One region of the Polaromonas sp. P1_F8 genome, then DNA from elsewhere that is predicted to be linked to it. Evidence: predicted binding sites of a transcription regulator. Region 1 holds the regulator's gene; each other region holds the start of a gene.
What was found. Region 1 encodes sigma-54, which starts transcription at its own class of promoters, with help from an activator protein. Its sites were predicted from a motif close to TGGCANGNAANCTGCTTT; they were not measured.
Positions count from the first base shown of each region.

Region 2: a site for sigma-54 is predicted at 1,918-1,935, ahead of AC1D1J_RS02100 (formate/nitrite transporter family protein). Genes of this name have one in related genera too.
Region 3: a site for sigma-54 is predicted at 1,558-1,575, ahead of AC1D1J_RS14080 (CmpA/NrtA family ABC transporter substrate-binding protein). Genes of this name have one in related genera too.
Region 4: a site for sigma-54 is predicted at 2,202-2,219, ahead of glnK (P-II family nitrogen regulator). Genes of this name have one in related genera too.

Region 1 covers NZ_JBFUBS010000009.1:85,025-88,963, reverse strand. The annotation lists gene lptA (lipopolysaccharide transport periplasmic protein LptA) at 1-145, shown strand, start outside; gene lptB (LPS export ABC transporter ATP-binding protein) at 160-951, shown strand; gene AC1D1J_RS21320 (RNA polymerase factor sigma-54) at 1,098-2,633, shown strand; gene AC1D1J_RS21315 (THUMP domain-containing class I SAM-dependent RNA methyltransferase) at 2,674-3,939, shown strand, end outside.
Region 2 covers NZ_JBFUBS010000001.1:436,784-440,722, reverse strand. The annotation lists gene AC1D1J_RS02110 (GlxA family transcriptional regulator) at 1-814, opposite strand, end outside; gene AC1D1J_RS02105 (dienelactone hydrolase family protein) at 942-1,760, shown strand; gene AC1D1J_RS02100 (formate/nitrite transporter family protein) at 2,095-2,907, shown strand; gene AC1D1J_RS02095 (bifunctional protein-serine/threonine kinase/phosphatase) at 2,971-3,939, shown strand, end outside.
Region 3 covers NZ_JBFUBS010000003.1:465,532-469,470, reverse strand. The annotation lists gene tsaD (tRNA (adenosine(37)-N6)-threonylcarbamoyltransferase complex transferase subunit TsaD) at 1-519, opposite strand, end outside; gene AC1D1J_RS14085 (ANTAR domain-containing response regulator) at 757-1,389, shown strand; gene AC1D1J_RS14080 (CmpA/NrtA family ABC transporter substrate-binding protein) at 1,746-2,990, shown strand; gene ntrB (nitrate ABC transporter permease) at 3,050-3,939, shown strand, end outside.
Region 4 covers NZ_JBFUBS010000004.1:443,950-447,888, forward strand. The annotation lists partial or broken gene AC1D1J_RS16965 (YifB family Mg chelatase-like AAA ATPase) at 861-1,775, opposite strand; gene glnK (P-II family nitrogen regulator) at 2,356-2,694, shown strand; gene AC1D1J_RS16975 (ammonium transporter) at 2,726-3,939, shown strand, end outside.

The sequences.
Region 1 (3,939 bases):
AAACCGCACGGCCAGCAACCCCACGGGGCGGGTTCGCGCCATGCTGTCACCCCGCGCGACAGCCTCGACACCCGTCGCGGCGCCGCCCGCAGGCCCCGCCCCGGTTCTGCGCCCCAGCACGACGCTGGGCAATGAAAAGAACTAGAAAGACCTGCACAGATGGATGTGGTGACTGACACTTCAGCGGCCCCGGCCGCTCCTGCCTTGACCCCCAGTCGCCTTGTTGCGCAAGGTCTGCAAAAATCGTACGGCAGCCGCAAGGTGGTGCAGGACGTTTCGCTGTCCGTGCAAAAAGGCGAAGTCGTGGGCCTGCTGGGCCCCAACGGTGCCGGCAAAACGACCTCGTTCTACATGATCGTGGGCCTGGTGCGCGCCGATGCAGGCGAAATTTCCATCGACGGCGAATCGGTCGAGCACATGCCGATTCACCTGCGTGCCCGCCTGGGCCTGAGCTACCTGCCGCAGGAAGCGTCGATTTTCCGCAAGCTCACGGTGGAAGAAAACGTGCGTGCCGTGCTGGAGCTGCAGCTCAACAAAGCCGGAAAACCGCTGGGGCGCGCAGACATCGAGTCGCGGCTCGACGCGCTGCTGCAGGATTTGCGGGTAGATCATTTGCGCAATTCACCGGCGCCGGCGCTTTCCGGCGGTGAACGCCGCCGGGTCGAAATCGCGCGGGCGCTGGCAACCCAGCCGCGCTTCATCCTGCTGGATGAGCCCTTTGCCGGTATCGACCCCATTGCCGTGATCGAAATCCAGCGCATCATCGGCTTCCTCAAATCGCGCGGCATCGGCGTGCTGATCACCGACCACAACGTGCGTGAAACACTTGGCATTTGCGACCACGCCTACATCATCAGCGACGGCCACGTGCTGGCCCAGGGTACGCCTTCCGAAATCGTGAACAACGCCGATGTGCGCCGCGTCTACCTGGGCGAGCACTTCAAGATGTAAGAAGATGGCTCCCCCCTGTTGTCGCTCACTTCGTGTAGCTCCCTCTCCCCCTCCAGGGACGGCGCCTGCGGCCTGGCAAAGCCAGTTCCGCGGCGCCCGCTGGTTAAAGACGTATCGCCTCAACCTTCCGCAAGTTTGAAAGTCCAGTGAAACAAGGTCTGTCATTACGCGTCTCGCAGCATCTTGCGCTGACACCTCAACTACAGCAGTCGATCCGGCTGTTGCAGCTGTCGACGCTTGAGCTGAGCCAGGAGGTCGAGCAGATGCTCGACGAAAACCCGTTCCTGGAAGTGTCGGAAGAGACGGCGGTGCGCGAAGAGTTTGGGCTGGAGCACATCAACACGCCGGTCAGCCAGGACAGCCGCGAGTTTGAATCTGCTACGGATTCGATAGCTGGCGGCGCCGACGAGACCAGTGCTGCAACCCCGAATGACGCAGAAGTCAGTGCGGAGCCCAAGCTCGAGGAAAGCTGGGAAGGCGATGGCACGGTAGAAACCGCGCCCGACGACAGCGAGTGGGGAAGTGACGCACCGGCGCGCAAGAACAACAATGAAGAGAGCGAAGCCGAGGCCTCCGACCTCACGGGCAGCCATGAGTCGCTGCAGGACCACCTGCACCGGCAATCGCTGAGCTTGCGCCTGTCGGAAGAAGACCGCGCCGCGCTGCACTTCCTCATTGAATCGCTCAACGACGACGGCTACCTTGAAGACAGCCTGGCGTCGCTCGCGGCCGGTCTAGCAAAAGATGACATGGCGCAGGCGGAAGAGCTGGAGCAGCGTTTTGCGATGGCGCTCAAGCTGCTGCACCACATGGAGCCTGCCGGTGTCGGTGCGCGCAACCTGGCGGAATGCCTGAGTCTGCAGCTGCTGGACTGCAAGGACTGCGAGGAAACCCGCGCCGCCATTGCCATGTGCAAGCAACCGATGGAGCTGCTGGCCAAGCGCGACGTCAAGCGCCTGTCTCACCTGTGCGGTTTCACCGAAGCCGCCATCAAGGGTGCGATCACGGTGATAGGCCGGCTCGACCCCAAGCCCGGACGCCGCTTTGTAAACGTGGAGCGCAACCTGATCGTGCCCGACGTCATCGTCATCAAATCGGGCCGGGGCTTCAAGGTTTCGCTCAATGGCGACGTCATGCCGCGCCTGCGCGTGCACGACATTTATGCCAATGCCCTCAAGCAGCACAAGGGCCAGGGCGGCCAGGCGCTGCAGCAGCGCCTGCAGGAGGCCCGCTGGTTCATCAAGAACATCCAGCAGCGCTTTGACACCATCCTGCGCGTGAGCAGCGCCATCGTGGAGCGGCAGAAAAACTTCTTCACGCACGGCGAACTCGCCATGCGCCCGCTGGTGCTGCGCGAAATTGCCGACGAACTGGGCCTGCACGAATCCACCATCTCACGCGTGACCACGGCCAAGTACATGGGCACCCCTTTCGGCACTTTCGAGCTCAAGTATTTCTTCGGTTCCGCGCTCGGCACCGAAACCGGCGGCAATGCTTCCAGCACAGCGGTGCGCGCGCTCATCAAACAATTTGTCTCGTCAGAAAGCCTCAAGAAGCCGCTCAGCGACAACCAGATTTCCGAAATGCTCAAGGAGCAGGGCATTGAATGCGCACGCCGCACCGTGGCCAAGTACCGCGAGGCGCTCCGCATCGCGCCCGCCAACCTGCGCAAATCACTCTAGCCGCCAACCAGGCCGCGCTGCCCGTCCCTCAAAGTCAGTCATGAATCAACTCCAATTGTTTTTACCGTGCGCCGCAGGCGTCGAAACCCTGCTGGCCACCGAGGTCAAGCGTGTCACCGGGATCGACGGCAAAGCCTGGCGCGCCGGCGTGCAGCTGCAGGCTTCGTGGCGCGACGCGCTGCAGCTCAACCTGCACAGCCGGCTGGCGCAGCGTGTACTGATCGAGCTGCAGCACAACCAGTACCGCAGCGAACAAGACCTCTACAACGCTGCCGCCAATGTGGCCTGGGAAATCTGGTTCACGCCCAAGCAGACCTTCAAGGTCGAGATCACCGCCCAGCACAGTCCGCTGCAAAGCCTGAACTTCGCGGCGCTGAAGATCAAGGACGCGATCGCCGACCGCTTTCGCGCCAAGTTCGACGACGTGCGGCCCAGCGTCGACACGCGCTGGCCCGACGTGCGCGTCTACGTGCACCTGACGACGGACACCGTCACGGTTTATATCGACACCTCGGGCGAGCCACTATTCAAGCGCGGCTGGCGCGAAGACAAGGGTGATGCCCCGCTGAAAGAAACCCTGGCCGCCGCCATGATTGCCGCCAGCGGCTGGGATCAGCTCTGTAAAGAAGGCGTGCCGCTCTATGACCCCTGCTGCGGCTCGGGCACCATCGCGATTGAAGCCGCGCAAATCGCCTGCAACATTGCGCCCGGCATCAACCGACGCTTTGCCTTCCAGAAATACTTGCCCTTCCAGGGCCATGTGTGGGATGGCCTGCTGGACCAGGCCGAAGCCGCCATCACCGAACCCACCGCGCCGGTGTTCGGCAGCGACGTGTCCTTCCGCATGGTCGATTTCGCCGAACGCAATGCCGAGCGTGCCGGCGTAGCCAATGCGGTGGAATTCCGCGGCGGCGACGCACTGCAGCGCATGCCGCCCGCGCCTTCGGGCGTGATGCTGGTGAATCCGCCTTACGGCGAACGGATCGATGTGGCAGGCGTGGCCGGCATCACCGGCCTGCAGGGACGCGACCAGCGCCGCCAGCAAGGACATGCCGAAGGACGCGTGCAGCAGGACCACCGCAACCAGCCCATCGACGAATTTGGCCAGCCGCTGAACCGGGACAGCGGTGATCAGGGCGACACGCGTGAAGAACCCGCCTTCGAGACATCGCGGGACCGTTCTGCCAATCCCGGCCGCGAGCAGGCACAAAACGCCTGGGGCGAAGAAGCGACGGACTTCTTCCCGCAACTGGCCGCGCACTGGAAGAAAAACTACGCCGGCTGGACCGCTCACGTGCTCACGCCC
Region 2 (3,939 bases), on a different contig from region 1:
TTTGCACCAGCGCCATCGTGCTCTTGCCCGTGGCCTCGCGTACGTGACGCGACAGCGTCCGCTGCGACATCGCGAATTCGTTTGCCAGTGCCTCCACGCTGGGTGGGCTGGGCAGGGCAGACTCGATCCGCGCCACCAGGCGGGCCACCAGTGCGTTGCCGCTGGAGAGCATGGCTGGCACCACAAAAGGCGCTTGCGCCTGCCGGCCGTCGATCAGCAAGATGCGACCCACAGCTTCGGTCAGGGCTACCCCGAACTGCTCGCGCAGCAGGTGAAGCATCAGGTCGGTTTGCGCAAAGGCGGCGCCTGCGGTGCTCACCGGGCCGTCGGCGCACACCATCCGGTCGGCATTGACGGTACAGGCCGGCTCCCGCCTTCGAAGCTCCGGCGCCAGCCACCATGAGGTAGTGACCCGGCGCCCGGCCAGCACGCCGGCCGCCTGGAGCAAAAACACCGCCGAGCACGACGCCGCAACACGGCCACCGTGCGCAGCATGCGCGGCGACGGCCTGAATCACGCGTTGCGCGTCTGCGGTGGCCAAGCCGGTGTCGAGGGCCTGCGGGTTGTCCAGGCCCAGGCCCGGCACGATCCAGGTGGAGGGATCAGGCCGGTAGCGTTTGGGCAGGGCTGCGGTATCGATGTAAAGGCCTGAACTCAACCGTACCTGGCCGCCTGAAGCTGACAACACACGCCAGGTGGGGCGCGCCAGCTTCATGCGCGGCGCGAGGGCGGACGCGGCCTGCAGGATATCGAGCGTGGCCGCCACGCCGGTGGCAAAGGTGCCCGGCAGCAGCAGGAGGGTGAAATCTCGCATTGGCTGAAAAGGCCTTAAACATGTCGAAATAGACACTGGGAGTTTACGCGCGTGCGGTGCCAAATTCATCTGTTCCACGAATTCCACGGACGCCATTCCTCCCACCGTTCGCAAAGCAAGGACACCGATGACAACGCGCAAGCTGACCGAAGACGACTCCCTCGAGGATTTCGCCCAACGCGAGATCACGCTGGATAGCGTTACCAAAAACGTCTACCTCATGGGTACAGGCCCGGCCGTGATCGTCATGACCGAGATGCCCGGCATCAGCCCGCACGTGGCGCGCTTCAGCCGTTGGGTGCGTGACGCGGGTTTTACCGTCTACATGCCGTCGCTCTTTGGCCGCGACGGCGCCGTGCCGCGTGCCGATGAAGGCGCGGCCATCTTTCAGCGCGCCTGTGTCAGCGCCGAGTTCCGCGCGTTCGCGTCCAACCAGGCCAGCCCGGCCACGCAGTGGCTGCGGGCACTGGCAAGGCTGGCGCATGACGAGTGCGGCGGCCCCGGCGTGGGCGCCATCGGCATGTGCTGGACGGGTAATTTCGCCCTCACGATGATGCTGGAGCCCGCCATGCTGGCGCCGGTGCTGTGCCAGCCGTCGCTGCCGCTCAATGACCCGGCCGGCATCGAAATGTCGCCTGCGGACATCAAGGCCGTCCGCCAGCGGCTGGACCGCGAGAACCTCACGGTACTGGCCTATCGGTTTGAAGGCGACAGCTTTTGCAGGGCCCAGCGCTTTGCGGCCTACGCCGCGGCGCTGGGCGACCGCTTTGTGGGCCGCGTGCTGCCCGACAGCGCCGCCAACCCCGACGTGCCGCCGTTCTTTGCGGCGCACGTGAAGACGCCGCACAGCGTGGTCACCGCTCACCTGATCGACGAGGCGGGCCAGCCCACACTGGCGGCGCGTGACGAGATCCTGGCGTTCTTTGCGCAGCGGCTTGCGCCCTAGCGCCTGTATCCGGCAGTGGCCCAGCTGGCACCAAAATATTTAAAGATGGACACCCCGATGCACAAATTTGGGGCGGCCACTCCCTTCGCAGTGCCAAAAGGACGGGTAAAAGCGTCGCTAAAGCGTCGGCAAGGCCGGATTCGCGGTGTTTTGTTAGCGGCACGGTATGTGCTTGCATCCCTCGGGTCAGGCTAACGAAGGCCTGCGCAGGGTTCGGCGAGTTTCGCGGTGCCCATCGATCTGAATGGATAACGTCGTCCACTTCGGTCTTCAAATCTTTTTGAAGATCTCGAAGTGGATTTTTTTTTGGCAAAACAGGACTTAGAGGGATCGTATGGCTTATTTAGTGCCTTCGGAATTTGTGACCAAGATGGTGGATGCGGGTGAATCCAAAATCTTCATGTCGACGCGGGACACCGTTATCCGGGCCTACATGGCCGGCGCCATCCTGGCCCTGGCGGCCTGGTTCGCCGTCACCATCAACGTGCAAACCGGCCAGCCCCTGCTGGGCGCCGTGCTGTTCCCGGTGGGTTTTGTCATGCTGTACCTGTTCGGCTTCGACTTGCTCACGGGCGTGTTCGTGCTGTGCCCGCTGGCGCTGATCGACAAACGCCCGGGCGTCACGGTCAAGGGCGTTCTGCGCAACTGGGGCCTGGTGTTCGTCGGCAACTTCGCGGGCGCCTTCACGGTGGCGGTGATGATGGCCATCTACGTCACCAACGGCTTCTCGACCGAGCCCAGCGCCGTGGGCAAGGCTATCGGCATCGTGGGCGAGAGCCGTACGCTGGGCTACCAGAAATACGGTGCCAACGGCATGCTCACATTGTTTGTACGCGGCATGCTGTGCAACTGGATGGTGTCGGCCGGCGTGGTGGGTGCGATGATCTCCACCCAGGTCAGCGGCAAGGTGATCGCGATGTGGATGCCCATCATGCTGTTCTTCTACATGGTGTTCGAGCACTCGATCGTGAACATGTTCCTGTTCCCGTCCGGCCTGCTGCTGGGCGCGCACTTCACCATCATGGACTACCTGATCTGGAACGAAATTCCGACGGTGCTGGGCAACCTGGTGGGCGGCCTGGCCTTCACCGGCTTGACGCTGTATGCCACGCACATTAAAACCGGACCATCACGCTCCTTTAAATAATCTGCCTCAAAAACAAAGGCCCTCGCGCACCTTGCATGCGCGAGGGCTTTGCCGGTACCCCACATGTCCAGTGAACTGAAGATATCGGCAGGTCAGTATTCGGACAAGGGCCGCAAGGAAACCAACCAGGATTTCCACGGTATCTATGTGCCGAAAGAGCCGCAACTGAGCGCCAAGGGCATCGCCATTGCGCTGGCCGACGGCATCAGCAGCAGCGCTGTCAGCGATGTGGCCAGCCAGTACGCCGTGACCGGTTTCCTCGAAGACTACTACTGCACCTCGGAAGCCTGGTCGGTCAAGACATCGGCCGAGCGGATCTTGAGCGCCACCAACTCCTGGCTGCATGCGCAGACGCAGAAGAGCCAGTACCGCTACGACAAAGACAAGGGCTATGTGTGCACGCTGAGCGCCATGGTCATCAAGTCGACCACCGCGCATATTTTTCATGTTGGTGACTCACGCATTTACCGTTTGCGCGGCAAGGTGCTGGAACAACTGACCAGCGACCATCGTGTGTGGATTTCGCAGGGCCAAAGCTATCTCGGCCGCGCGCTGGGCTTCAAGCCGCAGCTTGAAATCGACTACCAGACCCAGCAGGTGGAGCAGGGCGACATCTTCTTGCTGGCCACCGACGGCGTGTACGAACATGTCAGCGAATACGACATGGCCGGCCTCATTCACATCTGTGCCGACGAGCCTGGCGGGCTGGATATGGCCGCCAAATCCATCGTCGAAAAAGCTCTGGAGCGGGGCAGCGGCGACAACCTCACGGCGCAGATTGTCCGCGTTGATGAACTGCCCAACGGGCAGGCCGGCGAGCTGCTCCAGCAGCTGTCGGGCCTGCCGCTTCCGCCCATCCTGGAGGCCAGGACGCAGTTTGACGGCTACACCATCGTCCGCGAAGTGCACGGCAGCAGCCGCAGCCACATCTACCTGGCCACAGACAACGAAACGGGCGCGCTCGTCATCCTTAAAACACCGTCGATAGATCTGGGCGGTGACCCGGCCTACCTTGAAAGGTTTTTGACGGAG
Region 3 (3,939 bases), on a different contig from region 1:
CGACTTGTCAAAAGCCTCACCTGCCGCATCGTCAATGGTTTCACCGAGCAATTCGTAACTGCCAACCCGGTCCACCCGCATCAGCTGGGTATGGCCGCCAGACACCAGCAGCGCCACAAAAGGAAACTCGGGCGGGTCGGCGCTCAGAAAGGGCGACAGCAAATGCCCTTCCAGGTGATGCACACCCATCGCCGGCTTGCCCAGCGCCGCCGCCAGCGAGCAGGCCACACCCGCCCCCACCAGCAACGCACCCGCAAGCCCGGGGCCGCGCGTATACGCCACCACATCCACTTGCGCCAGGCTGCTGCCCGCCTCGGCCATCACCTGATGCGTCAAAGGCAAGACACGCCGGATATGGTCCCGGCTTGCCAGCTCAGGCACCACGCCGCCATAGGCCTGGTGCATGTCAATCTGGCTGAACAAGGCGTGCGACAGCAGACGCGGCACGCCGCTGCCACTGGCATCCACCAGCGCCACACCGGTTTCATCGCAACTCGATTCGATTCCTAGAACTAGCATCGTCCAAGTGTAGACCCACCCCCGTCCAGGCTCACTGCGTGTAGCCTGTTCCCCCCTCCAGGGGGCGGCGCCTGCGGTCTGGCAAAGCCAGTCCCGCGGCTGCCCGCTGGTACTCTTTAACCCAGCATGAGCCGTGGAACCGGCTTTGCCGGGCCACAGGCGGGCGGCACCCCTCGGGGGCAAGGAGTTACACGCAGTGAACGACTGTGGGGGCACGGTTCTTGCACCGCTTGGCGCATGACACCGTCCCAATCCCTGCGCCTTGTCATCATCGCCCCGGACCTGCTGGAGTCCGTGTCCGATGACGCCCATGCACGGGAGCTGGCCGAGCGCTCGCGCCAGCTGCGCATCGGCCTGCTGGAAAACGGTTACAACATCGTCGCGGTGCTCCCCGCCGATACCTTCCTGGATGAGCGCCTGGCGCAACTGCAACCCGACATGATCATCGTGGACGCCGAAAGCGAGGCCCGCGATTCGCTGGAGCATGTGGTGATGGCGACGCGGGACGCCCGGCGGCCCATCGTGCTGTTCACCAACGACAACGACACCAGCCACGTGAAGGATGCCGTCGCCGCCGGCGTGTCGGCCTATGTGGTGGCCGGCCTTTCCCCGGATCGAATCCGCCCCATCCTGGATGTGGCCATGGCGCGCTTTGAACACGAGCAGGGCCTGCGCAAGGAACTGGCACACGCCAAAACAGAGCTGCATGACCGAAAAGTCATAGACCGGGCCAAGGGCATGCTGATGCAGCGCCAGGGCCTGACCGAACAGGCTGCCTTCGAAAAGCTGCGCAAGGCAGCGATGGACAAGGGACTGCGGCTGGGCGAAGTCGCCCAGCGCATGCTCGACGCCCTGGATTTGCTGGGATGAATCCCGGGCCTGACGTCAGGTAACCCCCAATTGGTGCGCCGCACAAATACGGTGCAAACATCAAACCACCGCCTCGCACCGCCTTTCCCCGCAGCCACTGGTGCAGGCAGTGCATCCGGGGCACTTTCCCTTCTCAAAGCGACTCTCTTTCACAGCACTCAGCATCGCTGGCACAGCTTTTGCAATGCCCTAGGCATTGGTCAAAGATGGCCAACCGGCACAGCACTTCAATGGCGAAGTGTGTGGTGCCCCAAGGAACAAAGGCGTTCGCACCCTGCATCACGTTCAACGTGTTGCCCGGGTCGAGCGCCTTTTTTGTTTTTGTCTTTTGTTTTTAACTCTCAGGAGCCGCTGACATGACTGAACTGCTGAAATCTTCGCTGACACGCCGCACAGTACTGCAGGCCGCAGCCGTGGGCGCCGTGGGCATCAACCCCGCCCTGCGCGCTGCCGTCTATGCCCAGGGCTCAGACGCACCAGAGAAGAAGGAAGTGAAGATCGGCTTCATTCCACTGACCGACTGCGCCTCCGTGGTCATGGCCTCGGTGCTGGGCATTGACCAGAAATACGGCGTCAAGATCATCCCGACCAAGGAAGCCAGCTGGGCCGGTGTGCGCGACAAGCTGGTCAACGGCGAACTGGACTTCGCCCACGTGCTCTACGGCCTGGTCTACGGCGTCCACATGGGTACCGCCGGCCCCAAGAAAGACATGGCCGTGCTGATGACCCTGAACAACAACGGCCAGGCCATCACACTGTCCAAAAAACTCGCCGACAAAGGCGCGGTTGACGGCCCGGGCCTGGCCAAACTCATGGCCAGCGACAAGCGCGAATACACCTTCGCCCAGACCTTCCCCACCGGCACGCACGCCATGTGGCTTTACTACTGGCTGGCCGCCAACGGCATCAACCCGATGAAGGACGCCAAAGTGATCACCGTGCCGCCGCCGCAGATGGTGGCCAACATGCGCGTGGGCAACATGGACGGCTTCTGCGTGGGCGAGCCCTGGGGCCACCGCGCCATCATCGACGGCATCGGCGTGACCGCCGTGACCACCCAGGACGTCTGGAAAGACCACCCTGAAAAAGTGCTGGGCACCACGGCCGACTTCGTCAAAAAATACCCCAACACGGCGCGCGCCGTGACCGCCGCCATCATCGAGGCCGGCAAATGGATTGACGCCAGCCTCTCCAACAAGAACAAAATGGCCGAAACCGTGGCCGACAAGAGCTACGTCAACACCAGCGTGGACGCCATCAACCAGCGCATCCTGGGCCGCTACCAGAACGGCATGGGCAAGACCTGGGACGACCCCAATTACATGAAGTTCTACAACGACGGTGCGGTGAGCTTCCCTTACCTGTCCGACGGCATGTGGTTCCTCACACAGCACAAGCGCTGGGGCCTGATCAAGGATCACCCCGACTACCTGGGCATTGCCAAGCAAATCAACCACATCGACGTCTACAAGCAGGCCGCGACGGCTGCCAAGGCCAGCGTTCCCAAAGACATCATGCGCAGCAGCAAGCTGATGGACGGCACCGTGTGGGACGGCAAGGACCCGAAAAAATACGCCGACAGTTTCAAGGTTCACGCCTGAACACCCACGCGATATCCACGCTACACCCACCCAACCTTCCTACGTAAAGAGGTGACGCCATGGTCAGTGCCGTATTTCACAACCCGCTGGAGGCGGCAACCCCGGCAAGCCGCAGCAACGAAAGGCCCAGAGATGCTGCCGCTATCAATTCGATAGCTGGTGGCGCTCATCCAACGGGCACTACAGCCCAAAACAGCATGAACGCTCCAACAAAACCCACCCCCATCACCAAGCCATCCGGTGATGCCTCCTGGCTCTGGTTCAGCGTCCTGCCCCCCCTCCTGGGCCTGGGTTTGCTGGTGCTGATCTGGGAACTGGTTTTCATGGGCACGGCCGGCAGCATTCCCTCGCCCAAAGACACCTTTGTGCAGGCGGTGCAGATCTTCAGTGATCCGTTCTACAGCAAGGGGCCCAACGACCAGGGCGTGGGCTGGAACGTGCTGTCTTCGCTCAAGCGCGTGGCCATGGGCTTCGGCATGGCGGCTGTCGTCGGCATACCGGTCGGCTTCATGATCGGGCGCTTCAACTTTCTGAGCCGCATGTTCAACCCGCTGATCAGCCTGCTGCGCCCGGTCTCGCCGCTGGCCTGGTTGCCGATTGGTCTGCTGGTCTTCAAGGGCGCCAACCCCGCAGCCATCTGGACCATCTTCATCTGCTCCATCTGGCCGATGATCATCAACACGGCAGTCGGCGTGCAGCGCGTGCCCCAGGACTACATGAACGTGGCGCGTGTGCTCAACCTCAGCGAGTGGAAGATCGTCACCAAGATCCTCTTTCCCGCCGTGCTGCCTTACATGCTGACCGGCGTGCGCCTTGCCGTGGGCACCGCCTGGCTCGTCATCGTCGCGGCCGAGATGCTGACCGGCGGCGTCGGCATCGGCTTCTGGGTCTGGGACGAGTGGAACAACCTCAACGTCAAGAACATCATCATCGCGATCTTCGTGATCGG
Region 4 (3,939 bases), on a different contig from region 1:
GTGGGAGTTGATTCTCTGCGGAACAGGCGGGGTGATGCTCGCGCTCATTATCTTGAAGTTCCGACAGCGCCAGGAACGCAGGCATTTGGACTCCATCCGCGATTCAGCTCTCTGGTAATACAGTGCGGCTCACAGCCATACTCTTGCGAACCCTTCCAGCTGGAGGGCAGTTCTCCGCCGAGGTTTTCAGAAATGACCGATCAGCTCAACTCCGAAGGAGTGGAGTCAACCGGCGCCAAGACGACTCATGTGGACTGCGAATCTAAAAAATCTCGTCGTCGCTGGAGACGATGGGCCCAACAGAGAGTCTCTGCTGGATGAATAGCGAAACCCGTCGGCTTTCATCTGCAGGAGCTGCACTTCACCATAGCCCTTCTTCAGCCTCCATACGGACGAGAGTCGATCAATATTTTTCTTCCTGATGTGACAGGATTGCCGCGGACCCTACCTTCAGTTTTTGCCGCAGGTGTCCCATATAAATGCGCAAGGAGTGATTTTGTTCAGCACGCGATAGACCCAAACTTCGTGCAGCAGCTGATGGTGGAGCCTCTGGAGCGAGTAATGTTGCCCATGATAGACATTTGGTCCAGTTTGTATGCTGTTGCATACATTAGATGTTGAATTCGGTCCTCTAATTGGACGAGAGCTAGCGCAGGACTAACACGCCCAAAAAATCAGAATACCTAGAGTCAATTGCGGGCTTTTTGACGGCAGTCCAAAGGCCTCCCCCTAGAAGGTGCTTGCAATTAGGCTTGGTCGTGCAGCAATGATGTTTAACTATGAAAATTTAGAGAGCGTAACTTCGGAGACAGTACGCGTAAGTGGTTGATTTTGTTCAATCCGCAATGTCTGTATTTATGGTGATGCCCACCAGGCCGCGGCGGGGAACCACCACCGACAAGCGCAACGGCGCTGGCCGTGTGGTGCGGCGCGCAGGTGGGGCGTATCGCCCATTTGTCCAGCGTGAACCGGCCGCCCAATGACGCTACCGCTGCGCTTTCCAGTGCTTCTTCGGTGGTCATGGCCGGCAGAAGGCCCGCAAAGCGCTGTGCCAGCATGGATTTTCCGGAGCCTGGGGCGCCCATCATCAGTACGCTGTGCCCGCCGGTCGCGGCAATTTCCAGGGCGCGTCGGGCCGCCGCCTGGCCTTTGACGTCGGCCAGATCGGGATACGGGGACTGCCCCGAAGGCACGATCGGCTTGACGCGAGACCAGCCTTCCCCTGCTTCAGTCGGGGTGTCGCCCGGCAAAAATTGCCTCACCACATCTAGCAAATGGTGCGCCTGAAAGATTTCAGCGCCGGGGACCAACGCTGCTTCCTGGGCACTGGCCTCTGGCAGAACCAGCTTCGGCAATTTCTCGGCGGCAAGCCGTGCCGGGCGCGCCAGGGCGAGGCTCATGGCAAGCGCTCCCCGAATGGGTCGCAAGTCGCCGCCCAGGGACAACTCACCGGCGAACTCATAGCCTTCCAGCTTGCGGGCGTCGATCTGGCCGCTGGCCGCCAGGATACCGAGCGCGATGGGCAGGTCGAACCGACCGGAATCCTTGGGAAGGTCGGCGGGTGCCAGATTGACCGTAATGCGTTTATTGGCGGGAAATTCCAGTCCGGCGTTCTGGATGGCCGAGCGCACGCGTTCACGCGCTTCCTTGACTTCCGTTTCCGCAAGCCCGACCAGCGTAAAGCTGGGCAAACCGTTGGCAAGATGCACCTCCACCTGCACCGGCCTTGCTTCCAGGCCCAACAAGGCGCGGCTATGCACTAAAGACAAGCTCATTCGAAACTTCCTCCCTCAGAGGCGGCATCACAACTGAACCCGAGGCCATCCCGGGTTGCAGGCGCACCATACCTTCACGTAAGACGAGTATCGCCTAGCGAGAGAAGCCACCCGCCGGTTCACCAGAAAGGCGTGCCTCGCTGCATCCGATAGTGGCACTCACTTTCGTCCCATGCCCTTGCCTGGTTGTGTCAGTACCAGAATCCGCCATGGCATTCTCGCCGCCGATCTCCTGGTGCTGGCCGTCCCAGAAACGAACGTTGCAGAAGACGCCGTGCACTAAAGACAGGCTTGATGATGCCTTTTCAGATTTATGCGCCAAAATTGTGCGTTTGTGAGCACTTTGTTGGTGCATCCTGTCCAGTGCAATTTGCGGAGGTTCGCTCGAAGTTCAGGGGCAGGCCGGTCATCCATGCAAAGCGTCTTTGGCACGTTACCTGCTAAGAAGTCCACGCAAGTTGCCAACCTTTGGAGCTTCTACGGAGACTCCATCAGCAATGACTCGTACAAAAGCCTTAATCCGGCTGAGGTGGTGCTTGACGATGCTGCTTCCCTATTCATCCCTGGAGGAAACCTGAAAATGAAACTCGTAACGGCCATCATTAAACCGTTCAAGCTGGACGAAGTGCGTGAAGCGCTTTCCGGCATTGGCGTGCAAGGCATTACTGTGACTGAAGTCAAAGGCTTCGGCCGCCAGAAAGGCCATACCGAGCTGTACCGCGGTGCAGAGTATGTCGTCGATTTTCTGCCCAAGGTCAAGATCGAAGCAGCAGTCTCCGACGATCTGGTGGATCGCGTGATTGAAGCGGTTGAGGGCGCCGCCCGCACCGGCAAGATCGGCGACGGCAAGGTTTTTGTTTACAACCTCGAGCAGGTCGTGCGCATCCGTACCGGTGAAACCGGCAAGGAAGCGCTGTAAGGCTTACCCAAAAAACGAAGAGAACATAGACATGAAAAAACTACTTGCCTCCCTTGTATTGGGATTGAGCCTGCTGACGACCGGCGCCGTGATGGCGCAGGCCCCGGCAGCTGCACCTGCTGCTTCCGCTGCAGAAGCCAAACCGGCTGAAGCTGCTGCTTCTGCCGCCGCGCCTGCCGCAGCGACAGCACCCGCCGCTGCAGCTGCAGCCTCTGCACCGGCTGCCGCCGCGGCACCGGCGCCTGTTCCCAACAAAGGTGATACCGCCTGGATGATGGTTTCCACGCTGCTGGTCATCATGATGACCGTGCCCGGCCTGGCGCTGTTCTACGGCGGTCTGGTCCGCAGCAAGAACATGCTGTCCGTCCTGATGCAGGTCATGGTGACGTTCTCGATGATCGTCGTGCTGTGGTTTATCTATGGCTACAGCCTGGCCTTCACTGAAGGCAACGCCTTCTTCGGCGGCTTCGACCGGCTCTTCATGAAGGGCATCTGGGACAACGTCGCGGGCACCTTTGCCAATGGCGCCACCTTCAGCAAGGGTGTCGTGATCCCCGAGATCGTGTTCGCAGCCTTCCAGGCCACTTTTGCCGGCATCACCTGCGCGCTGATCGTTGGCGCCTTTGCCGAACGCATCAAGTTCTCCGCAGTGCTGCTGTTCATGGCGATCTGGTTCACCTTCAGCTATGCACCTATTGCCCACATGGTCTGGTTCTGGATGGGCCCTGACGCCTACACCGGCAAGGAAGTCGCCGACGCGATGAGCGCCAAGGGCGGTTATATCTGGCAAATGGGCGCCCTGGATTTTGCGGGCGGTACCGTGGTGCACATCAACGCCGCTGTCGCTGGCCTGGTAGGCGCCTTCTGCATCGGCAAGCGTATTGGCTACGGCAAGGAAGCCATGGCCCCTCACAGCCTCACGTTGACCATGGTTGGCGCCGCATTGCTGTGGGTGGGCTGGTTCGGCTTCAACGCCGGCTCCGCCCTGGAAGCCAACGGCTTCGCCGCCCTGGCCTTCATCAATACGCTGGGTGCTACCGCTGCCGCTGTGCTGGCATGGTGCGTCGGTGAAGCGCTGATGCGCGGCAAGGCTTCGATGCTGGGCGCAGCGTCCGGCGCTGTCGCCGGCCTGGTGGCCATCACGCCCGCAGCCGGCAACGTCGGCATCGGCGGCGGCCTGATCATCGGCCTGATCGCCGGCTTCGCCTGTCTCTGGGGTGTGAACGGCCTGAAGAAACTGCTGGG